One region of the Chitinophaga pollutisoli genome, then DNA from elsewhere that is predicted to be linked to it. Evidence: riboswitches for the same ligand, from Rfam matches in the RefSeq annotation. Region 1 holds a riboswitch; the other holds the start of a gene.
The links. A riboswitch is a leader RNA that binds a small molecule or an ion and turns the genes downstream of it on or off. The one in region 1 is predicted to bind cobalamin.
Positions count from the first base shown of each region.

Region 1 (5,302 bases):
CGCTGCCGATGTTCAGCAACTCCGACGTGAATATCCGCCGGATCATTTCCTGCCGACCCGTCAACACCCCGGCCATGGTATCGCTATGCCCGCTGATGAACTTGGTGGCGGATTGCAGGCAGAGATCAATCCCCAGGTCGTGCGGGCGCTGGTAAATCGGCGTGCAGTAACTATTGTCGATAATCGTTACAATCCCCTGCTTCTTGGCCAGCGCCGCCACCGCAGCGATATCCTGCAATTCAAATGTGAAGGAATTGGGCGATTCGAGGTAGATGAGGCGGGTATTGGGCCGGATGGCGTTCCGGAAATGCGCGATGTCTGTCCCGTCCACAAACGTTGTTTCCACTCCAAACCGCGGGAGGATGTTCATGAACAGCTGGCGCGCCCAGTTGTAGGGGTCGCGGACCGATACGATATGATCACCCTGCTGCACCTGCGACAGCACCGACGCAAAGATCGCTGCCGCGCCGCTGCCGAAGATCAGGGCATCCTCGGCCCCGTCGAGCGCGGCCAGCTTCTTCCGCAGGATCTCGATAGTGGGGTTGTTGCCCCGCGTGTAGAGGAAACCCTTGTATTCGTCCTGCAACAATTCCCGCATCTCGCCGACCGTTTTGAACGCAAAATTGCTGCTTTGCATGATGGGCGGGGCAATGGCGTTGAAATACTGCTCCCTGTCTTCTCCTAGCTGGTTGATTATAAATGAAAGGTCCATAATTACTGATTGCTCCCGGTACGCCTGTTCACGACGTAACGCATAATGAAATAAATGGGTAGTCCGGCTACAAACCAAAACATACCGCCCAGTGCCTGGTTCAGATCTTTGATAAAAATATTGACAGTTACAAATAAATACACGGTGATGAAAAACGCCGGCACCAGGGGATAAAACCGAACTTTATAGATCTGCCCGTCGAGGTGCGCCGTTTTCTTCCGCAGCACAAATATCGTTGCTGCAGCCGAAGCAAGGCCAATTGAGTCAAAAAGCATGACATATTGGATAATATTGTCGAAGTTGCTGAGGAAATACAGCATACCGATGATGAGCGCGGTGAATACGGAAAGCGCCACTTCCTGCACCTGCGTGCGCGCGTTGATGCGTCTGAACACGGACGGCAGCACACCGTCTTCCGCCATGGCGTAATACATCCGGGGATTCGACATGAGATTGACGTTCGCGTATCCCAGCACCGACAAAAACAGCAATACCGAGGTTATCTTGAAGCCATATTCCCCGAAAAACACTTCCGCCATGCGCGCCGCGAGGGCGTCAGTATTTTTTAGCTGTTCGAAACCGATCACTTTCACGTAGGCGTAGTTGACAGTCAGATAGAGGGCGAGGATGATGAGGATGCCCATGACGATGGCGCGGGGCATGTTTTTGACGGGATCGCGCACGTCGGACCCGAAATTGATCGTTTGCTGGTAGCCGCCATAGGTGAAGAAAACCGGGACGAGGGCGGCGCCGAAGATATATGCCCAGCTATGGCTCGTGGCGGATGCCGCTACCTCAGCGGCGGGCGCTACATGGCTGCTGAAGGCGGCCAGGCAGAGGAGGAGCACCAGGGTGATTTTGAATACGGTGAGCACGTTTTGCCAGCTGGCGCTCATCCGGATGCCGAGCATATTTACGATATAGAGCACAAGCACCGCCGAAATGGCGATCGCCTTTCGCCCGCCCTCGTGCTGCATGGAGCCTGGGAGGATCACCGGGCCGATGTACTCCGCTCCCACAATGCAAACCGCCGCTATGGAAGCGGCGTTGGAGATGACGAGGGTCCAGTTGATCATGAAGGAATAAGCGGGGTGGAAGCCGTGCGACAGCACTTTGTAAAACCCGCCCGCGACGGGAAAGCGCGAGCCGATCTCGGCGTAGGTCAGCGCCCCACACAAGGTGACGAGCCCTCCCAGCACCCATACCATATAGAACAGCGCCGGCGTACCGGTTTCCCGGGCTACGCTCACCGGCGTCCGGAAGATTCCCATCCCGATCACCAGCCCCACCACGATCATGGTGAGGTCGAAAGGCCCGAGTTTCGGTTTGATGCTCATGTTGTACAAGATAACCGATTAACGCCTTATTTACCAAAATATCCGTAGGTTTGCGGCCGGTAAACGGTTGCCTTGCCCCTACCCGGGGCTGGCATTAATAGGGAATCCGGTGCAAATCCGGAGCTATCCCCGTAGCTGTAAGCCCGCATACAAGATTTTCAGGATCCCCAGCCACTATTCCGGTACAACGGAACGGGAAGGCCTCCTGGAAAGCGGACGAAGCCAGAAGACCTGCCGCATACCTTTTTGATTTATCCGCGCTTTCGGGTGAAAAGCGGAGGACATATGCGGCATAGCCAACATACGTACTTTTCAATTTCCCCAGGCGCCACTGATTATTTACAATCTATGGCCTACATGAAAAAAACACACCTGATCCTGACCGCCGGCTTCCTCGCCGCCAGCCAGATCGCATCGGCGCAGGATTCCACCCGCGTCTCCGAGCTCAGCACTTACACCGTTACCGCCACCAAATTCGCCAAGAAACTCAGCGAAACCGGGAAAGTCCTTACCATCATCGGCAACCGCCAGATCGAGCAGAACCTCGGCCGCTCCGTGGCCGACGTGCTCAACGAATCCACCGGCATCGTGATCGGCGGCGTCTATTCCAATCCCGGCAAAAACCGCGAAGTCTACTTCCGCGGCGCCACCTCCCAGTACACCACCATCCTCATGGATGGCATCCCCGTTGCCGACGCCACCGGCCTCACCGGAAACGCCATCGACCTCCGCTTCCTGCCCATCGACCAGGTGGAAAGGATCGAGATCCTACGCGGCACCCAAACCACGCTCTACGGCGCGGACGCCATCGCCGGCGTGATCAACATCATCATGAAGAAAGGCGGCAACAAACCCGTCAACGTTTTCGGCGACCTCATGTTCGGCTCCAACCGCACCATGAAAGGCTCCCTGGGCCTCCGCGGCAAACAGGACAATATCGATTACAATATCGCCTTCACCCATTTCACCACCGACGGTATCTCCGAAGCCGCGCGGCCCGATACGGTGAAAGACGTTTTCGACCGCGACGGCTACCGCCAGAATGGCCTCAACGCCACCGTGGGCATCCAGGCCACGGAAAATTTCCGTATCCAGCCGTTCCTATTCTACAGCGACTATAAAAGCCGCTTCGATGCAGGATCCTTCGCCGATTCCCGCATCAACAAAAACGAATCCGACTTCCTGCATTCCGGCGTGCGCACTCAATACGCACTCGGCAACAAAGGTAATATCCACGGTAACTTCGCCTATCAGCGCGTGAACCGCTTCGACGAAACCGGCTGGGACACCACCCACCTCGACGGCCGCTCCTATTTCGGAGAAGTGTACAGCCACTACGACATCACCAACTGGCTCCAGGCGCTCGCCGGCGTGGAATACCGCCAGGCGGAAATGATCAACGCCGAACCCGACGAAGACAATTCCTGGGACAAACACAGCCAGAACACCGTGAGCCCTTACGTTTCGCTGTTCCTGAAGAACTTCCACGGCTTCAACCTGGAGCTGGGCGGGCGTTACACCATCCATAACAAGTACGGCAACAAGTTCACCTACACCATCAACCCTTCCTATGTTTTTTCCGATAAGCTGAAGGTTTTTGCCACGGTGGCTTCCGGCTTCAAGGCGCCGACGCTGACTTCGCTGTACAGCCAGTACGGCAACCCCGACCTGAAGGCCGAACATGCCGACAGCTACGAGGCCGGTATCCAGACGTACCTGTTGCAGAACAAGCTGGACCTGCGCGTGGTGGGCTTTAAACGTAATATCAAGGATCAGATTTCCTACATCAACTATAAATACATCAACTTCAACCAGCAGCGCGACAAGGGCGTGGAAGTGGAAGTGAGCGCGCGACCCATTGAAAAGCTGAGCGTGAAGGCGTCTTATGCGTATGTAGACGGGCAGGTGACGACGCAGGCGCCCTCCGGCAAAGACACCACCTATTCCAACCTGGTGCGCCGCCCCAATCACACCGGCCAGATCGACATCAGTTTCCAGGCTACGAAAGGGTTATTTGTAGGCACCAGCGTGCGCCACACGGGCACCCGTGGCGATTTGTACTACGCGCCCAACGCCTGGTCGGCGGAAAACATCCAGCTGGAGGCCTATACTATCTGGAACGCCTACGCGGAATACAACTTCGGGAAAGCTAAAATTTTCCTGCATGCAAATAATATCACCAATAACAAAAAATATTGGGAAATTTACGGCTACTCCGTGCTTGGGTTCAACATGCAGAGCGGGGTATCTTTTTCATTCTGATTTAAAAACTGACGCATGTCCATCAAACAAATCCAGCCGCGTTTCATCGTATTGCTGCTGTTTATCGTAGCCGGGGGCATCCTGCGCGTAACTGCCGCGGGCAACCTCACGCCGTTCTCCAACTTCTCCCCGCTCGGAGCCATGGCCCTCTTCGGCGGCGCCATGTTCGCCGACAAATGGAAAAGCTATCTGTTTCCGTTGCTGGCGCTTTTCCTCAGTGATGTGATCATGATGAAAACGGTGTACGCTGCATATGCGGACGGCTTCCTGTTCGAAGGCTGGTACTGGAATTATATCGGCTTCGCCGCGATGGTGCTCATCGGGCAACTGGTCATCCGCGACGTGAAAGTGATCCCCGTACTGGGCGGTGCCGTACTGTCTGCCGTGTTATACTGGCTGATCGTGGATTTCGGCACCTGGATGCGCCCGACCAGCATCGACATCACTACCGGCCTGCCGTTTTCCCGCGACTTCTCCGGACTGGTGAAATGCTACGCACTGGGCCTTCCCTTTATCAAAAACACCCTGATTTCCAATGTCGTGTATTGCGGCATCTTCTTTGGCCTGTTCAGCTGGCTGGAAAACAGGATCCCGGCGCTTTCCGCCCGATAAATCTTCGAAAAGGCCGGCTGCAAACCGGCCTTTTTTCTTCCACCCGTAACCGTATTTACCATGACCGCTTCCTCCTTCCTCCCCGCCGCCACGCAAATGATTTACGACATGGGCCTCCAGCATCTGCTTGACGGCATCACGTTCGAATGCCCGCCGCAAGCGCTGGATGAAAAACGGAAAGTTGTGCGCTGCGTCCTTGAAGGCAAGCAATACAGCAGCGAGGAAATCGACCGCATATTTTCCGCATCCAAAGCCCAGGGCAAAAGCCTGTATTATGTAGACGAACCGATCCTGGCCGACATCGCGCCCGACGTTATCTTCACACAGGACGTATGCGAAGTTTGCCAGATTGACACGCACTGTACCCAACAAGCTGTGC
Region 1 covers NZ_CP149822.1:2,726,024-2,731,325, forward strand. The annotation lists gene WJU16_RS11130 (aminotransferase class I/II-fold pyridoxal phosphate-dependent enzyme) at 1-712, opposite strand, end outside; gene WJU16_RS11135 (amino acid permease) at 715-2,049, opposite strand; cobalamin riboswitch at 2,097-2,303, shown strand; gene WJU16_RS11140 (TonB-dependent receptor domain-containing protein) at 2,407-4,311, shown strand; gene WJU16_RS11145 (DUF6580 family putative transport protein) at 4,327-4,923, shown strand; gene WJU16_RS11150 (hypothetical protein) at 4,984-5,302, shown strand, end outside.

Region 2 (5,302 bases), 2.8 Mb from region 1:
GTAAATGTTTCGAGGTCGATTACCGACACGGTGCGGTCGTAGTTCGGAACGCGGTAACCGCCGCTATTGGCGACATACAGTTTATTCCCTACTACGGCCATTTCCTCGGGCTGGTAACCCACAATCACTTTTCTTCCAACCCGGAGCGTAGCGGTATCTACTTCGGCCACGAAGCCTATGGGCGCGTTGGGATCGATCAACACCGGGCCTGCGTAAGAGCTGACATAGGCCTTCCCGTTCGCGAAAGCCAGGTAGCGGCAGTTGGGAATATCGATCTGGCCGATGCGTTTGGCGGTAAGGGCATCCATCACTTCCACCTTGTTCGATACGTTGATGACAGCATACAGCTTGCCGCCGTATATCCGGATATCATTTCCCACATCCCCCAATTCCTTCACCACATTAGGATTGATGGTGGCGTAAATGTTTTTGATGTAATGGCCGGTTGTATAATCATAATAATCCAGCGTGGATTTATTGCTGCCCATGTTGCCTTCGTTGAGGAGGTAAAAGCCCAGGTAGCCGTCTACCTTCGCCGAATCCACAGGCGTTACCACGGGCGGTACGATATGGTCGCCCTTCCGGCAGGCCAATGTCATCAACCAAAGGCAAAAGGACAGGCGTATCAATGTTCGTTGCATGGTTCAGATGTTTTGATTTACAGTTGCACGGTCAGCACCGCTTTATAGTTCCTGCCGGGCATCGGGTAGCTGATTACCACGTCGTAGAACTGGTTGAAAAGATTGTTGACCTGCGCCGTGAGGGTGATGTCCGTTTTCCCTACCTGCAAAGCCCTCCGCAGCGACAAATCGCTGGTATACCAGGGTTGCATGTAATTCTCGGGGATATTTCTTTTGGCATTGTATCGTTCGCCGGTGTACAGCTGGCTGTAATTCAGCCCCCAGTTCCCGTAATCCACGCTGGCGATCAGCGAGCCGGCATGCCGGGGAAGGTACACGATCTGGTCGCCGTAAAAACTGTCATGCGGGTCGGTCCAGTCCCTCGCCTGCTGGAAAGTGTAACTCAGCCGGGCCGAAACCATTACCTGGCCGCGGAGCAGCGCGGTAGCGCCGGCGCGGACGTCGAGCCCGTGGATTATAACGAAGCCAAGGTTCACCATCGTCCAGCGGAACTGGCTAACGGTAGGCATGGCCACGATTTTGCCGGTCACTTCATTATAATAAGCGTCCGCTTCCAGGAAGAAGTTTTCCAGGACTTTGCCGGGTCGCGGTTTGTTCCAGGTGAAGCCGGCGTCGTATTGGATGGTGTATTCCGGATCCAGCCGCGAGTTACCGATTTCGGTGTAATACAGGTCGTTGAAAGTAGGCATGCGGAAGATGTTCTTGTAGAATCCCCTCAGCCTGAAATCTTCATTTTTCAACGGTTGCCACGACAGTACCAGCGAAGGCGTCAGTTCTCTTTTGGGTTCGGAGGCGCTGTTCAGCTTTACGCTTTCATTCATCAGCGTTGCCAGCAGGGCGGCCTGCGCGCTGAAGCGCGGTAAGGTTACCGAGCTGCTGAGCGCCCCGAGCACCGTATGCCGCTTGGGATAAGAGAAATTCTTCAGCGAAGCGTCGAGCAGGTTGTATTGGTAATCGGCCGACAAACCCGCCGTCCACCAGGGTTTGATCGTAAATTGCTGCGCGAGCGAGGCATAGGCTTCCTGTTGCCGGTAGGTATTGTCGAGCAGGAGCCAGCTGGGATCCGATGCCACGTACCGCGTGTAATCGTTGGCGTACTTGGCGTTGAAAAGAACACTGTACCGTTTGGTGATATCTTTCCGTAATTGGCCCTGCCAGAAGATGTTGCGGTCCCACTGCCGGTCGGTGTGCCCGAACACCCCGTTCACCACGAATCCCGGCAGACCGCGTTCGGAGTCATAGAAATAGAGACGGGTGCTCCAGTCGCCGGAGGGCATGCTGCCATGCAGGGAGGCCTCGGCGCGGAAGGCGTTCACGTCGCCGTTTTTGCGCATGGCGGTAGTGTCGTACCCGTTGATTTTCCGGTACCGGAATTTGTATTGCCCGCCGGCGTATACATATTCCGTATTCAGCGACAGTGCGGTACGTTTGCCGAGTTTCTGGTGATAAAGCATGGCGGGATTGAGCAGGCTGAAAGACCCGGTTTTGACGATGCCTTTCAATAAATGACGCTTCCCGTCTTTGAATTCGGGCTTTAGCGGCGTGAGGTAGATGGCGGCGGAGGCGCTGTAATCCTTCGCGGGTTGGAAGGTATTGCTCTTCTGCCCGTTGTAAAGGGAAACGGCCTGCATGTTGTCCATCGAGAATTTCCCCAGATCGATTTGCCCGTTTTGCGCGTTGCCGAGCTGGATGCCGTCGTAGAACACGGCGGTGTGGTTGGTGCCCATCCCGCGGACGTCCACCGTCTTCAACCCGCCCACTCCGCCGTAATCCTTGATCTGCAACCCGGAGAAATACCGGATGGCGTCGGCAACCGATTGTGCGCCGAGCCTTTGCAGCTGCGCGCCCTGTAGCGTTTGCCCCGGCGATATCTCGCGGGCGGGCTGTGGCGCGAAGATGCGCACTTCCTGCAGGTCGCGCACACGGTTGGAATCCGGGATTTGCTGCGCGGCGGCGCTGCCTGCGAGTAGCAGGCAGGCACCGGCGCAGCGGATTTTCACGAGGGATTTCATATTTATGGTTGCAATACGGTCATGGCCGGGAAGTACCAGCCTTCGTAGGTGATTGTTTTCCTGAGGGCGCCGGTTTGCGCATTGTAAAACGCGATTTTGTTGATGCGCCCGGAGAATGCGCCGTTGATGGTGGTTACCACGAGCTCGTCGGTATGCGGATCGTAATTCACACCGGAACCGTAGAACCACTGGTCGTCGGGCAGGGTGATGAAAGGCTCGTTGATGGATGCGGCGTTACCCGCTACGTACCGGTACAATTTTGTGCCATAGCTCCAGCCGGAGCCGGGCTGGATGATGAAGATGTGGTCGTTGAGGGTGGAGGCCGTCATCTGCACGCTTCTCCAGGCGCCGAAGGGCGACACGGCGCGGAAGGGCATTTTCAGGGAGTCTTTCGCCAGTGTGGTGGGGTGTACGGACATGAGGAGTGAGTCCTTCGCGCCATAGATCCGGCCATTTTTTCCGGTGACGAATCCGATGGTGGCTTTGAAAGGCTTTTCAATAACGGCGTAGGTGGTGGCGTTGAGGACCACCATGCCGTCGGTGCTGTTATGCGCAAACACGTAGTTGCCGGACTTTACCATGTTGCCGGTAGCGCCGAATACGCCGGCGATTTTAGCGCCGATGGCGAGGGTGCTGAGGTTGATGGGATAAATGCCGTCGCCGGCCCCGATGAGGCCACGCGTAGCGTCGAGCCCGAGGAAGCTCATGCCTTTGCCGCCTGCCACGTTATTGACGCGGCCGGTTTCCACGAGGGTGTAGGCGTCGGTTACCACGAGGGGGCCACCGGCTTTCACGACCATGTATAATTTGCCGTTATGGATGGTGCCGTATTGGAGGTTGTTCATCACGCCGCCGAGAGTTTTGGCGGGGTTGACGAGTTTGTATTGCCAGGGGCGAACGGTGTCTTCTCCATAGGTGTGGAAGAACACGCTGCCGGTTTCGGTGCCGAACCAGCCTTCGTTCAGGATGTAGAATCCGTTGCCGTATTGGCCAAGCACGGTTACGCGGTAGTTGGCGGAATCCGCGCCGTGGGTAGTGCTGGCAACGAAAGTGATTTTGTAATCGCCGGTGGCGGCGGGTTTGAAAGTGTAGGTTGCATTCGTGCCGACGGGTTCGTTGTTGACGGTCCAGCGGAAGGTGATGCCGGCGTCTTGCGTGAACTCCGGTTTCAGTTCCACGGACTGCCCAACAGCGATGGTTTGTTCCGGTTGGGCGACGTGGATTTTCGGGCCGGAGGGCCTTGCATCGTCGTTTTTGTTACAGGCGGCTGCCATAGCCATAGCGGCCAGTGCGAGCACAATGCGTACATGTTGTTTCATATAGAGGTTTGTTTTTTCCGAAACAACCATCCGGGAAAAGCGTGCTATGCAGGCAAATACGTTTGCCTGTTCATGCGCACGACGATCCCTACGCGCACAAAGGGTTCTTAAAATGAGAATATAATGCCATGAAAGGCTTTACATCCCTGGCTTTTCACCCGAAAGCGTTGAATGGTAAAAACATGAGGCAGGTCTTCTGGCTCTCCTGCTTTACCGGCTTGCCTTCCCTTCTTTTGGAAAGTGGCATGCAGTGATGCCGGTAAAAACGAATGCAGGATTACAGCTACGGGGATAGCTCCGGTTTTGCACCGGATTCCCTTTTAATGCGCGCCCCGGAAAGGGGTCTGCAACCAAATGCGATGCAAACCTACGGTTATGGTTGGAATTAAACAAATGATTCCCGTCAATGATTCCTCCAACAAATTTGAATATTGGGGGTTATATTGAAACATGAAACATGATTTCACCTGGTCGTACAAGGGCCGCAACTTCCACGGCGTTACCTGGCAGCCGGAACATTATCAACGGGTGATGGTGGTGATCCATGGCATCGGCGAGCATGTGGAACGGTATGCGCCGCTGGCGGAATTTTTCAATAAAGAAGGATACCTCGTAACCGGGATCGATCATTTCGGCCACGGTAAAAGCGATGGCAAGCGCGGCGACGCGCTCCCGCTGGAAGCCATCTTCGATTACCTCGAAGCATTCCTGCAGGCAACATGGGACCGCCATCCCGCGCCGATGATTTTATACGGGCATTCCATGGGCGGCGGATTGCTTACGGGCTTGCTGCTCCACCGCCAGCCGGATGCGCAGGCGGCCGTGATCTCCGCGCCGGCATTGCTATTGCCGCAAAATCCCAACGTGGTGCAGCGGGGGATCCTCCGCGCGGGGGCTTCTCTCCTGCCCCACCTGCGCGTCAAAGCGCCGCTGGATATCCGGAAAATTTCACATGACGAAAAAGAAGTGGAGAAATTCGAACAGGACCCGCTCCGCCATCCCTACGCGAGCTTGCGGCTCATGCACATCCTGGTGAGCAACGGGATCTGGTGCCTCCGGCATGCAAACCGGCTGCAAATTCCGTCGCTCCTCATGCATGGCAATGCGGATACATTCACGAGCGTGGACGGCTCCCGTCAGTTTTCCAGGCTGGCGCCGGAAAAACTAATTACGTATAAAGAATGGGATGGTCTGTATCATGAAATGCACAATGAACCTCAGCGCCCGGAAATCTTCCAGTTCATGGCGGGCTGGCTGAGCGGCGTGCGGCTGCAACCGCCGGATTAACCCTTTCCATTCAAAAATCGTTCGAAATACACTTTCTCCAGCC
Region 2 covers NZ_CP149822.1:6,047,628-6,052,929, forward strand. The annotation lists gene WJU16_RS25835 (DUF5074 domain-containing protein) at 1-641, opposite strand, end outside; gene WJU16_RS25840 (TonB-dependent receptor domain-containing protein) at 659-2,653, opposite strand; gene WJU16_RS25845 (DUF5074 domain-containing protein) at 2,656-3,972, opposite strand; cobalamin riboswitch at 4,141-4,342, opposite strand; gene WJU16_RS25850 (lysophospholipase) at 4,423-5,259, shown strand; gene WJU16_RS25855 (acetyl-CoA hydrolase/transferase C-terminal domain-containing protein) at 5,256-5,302, opposite strand, start outside.
Region 2: linked by a shared signal. The riboswitch ahead of WJU16_RS25845 (DUF5074 domain-containing protein) and the one ahead of WJU16_RS11140 (TonB-dependent receptor domain-containing protein) in region 1 are both predicted to bind cobalamin.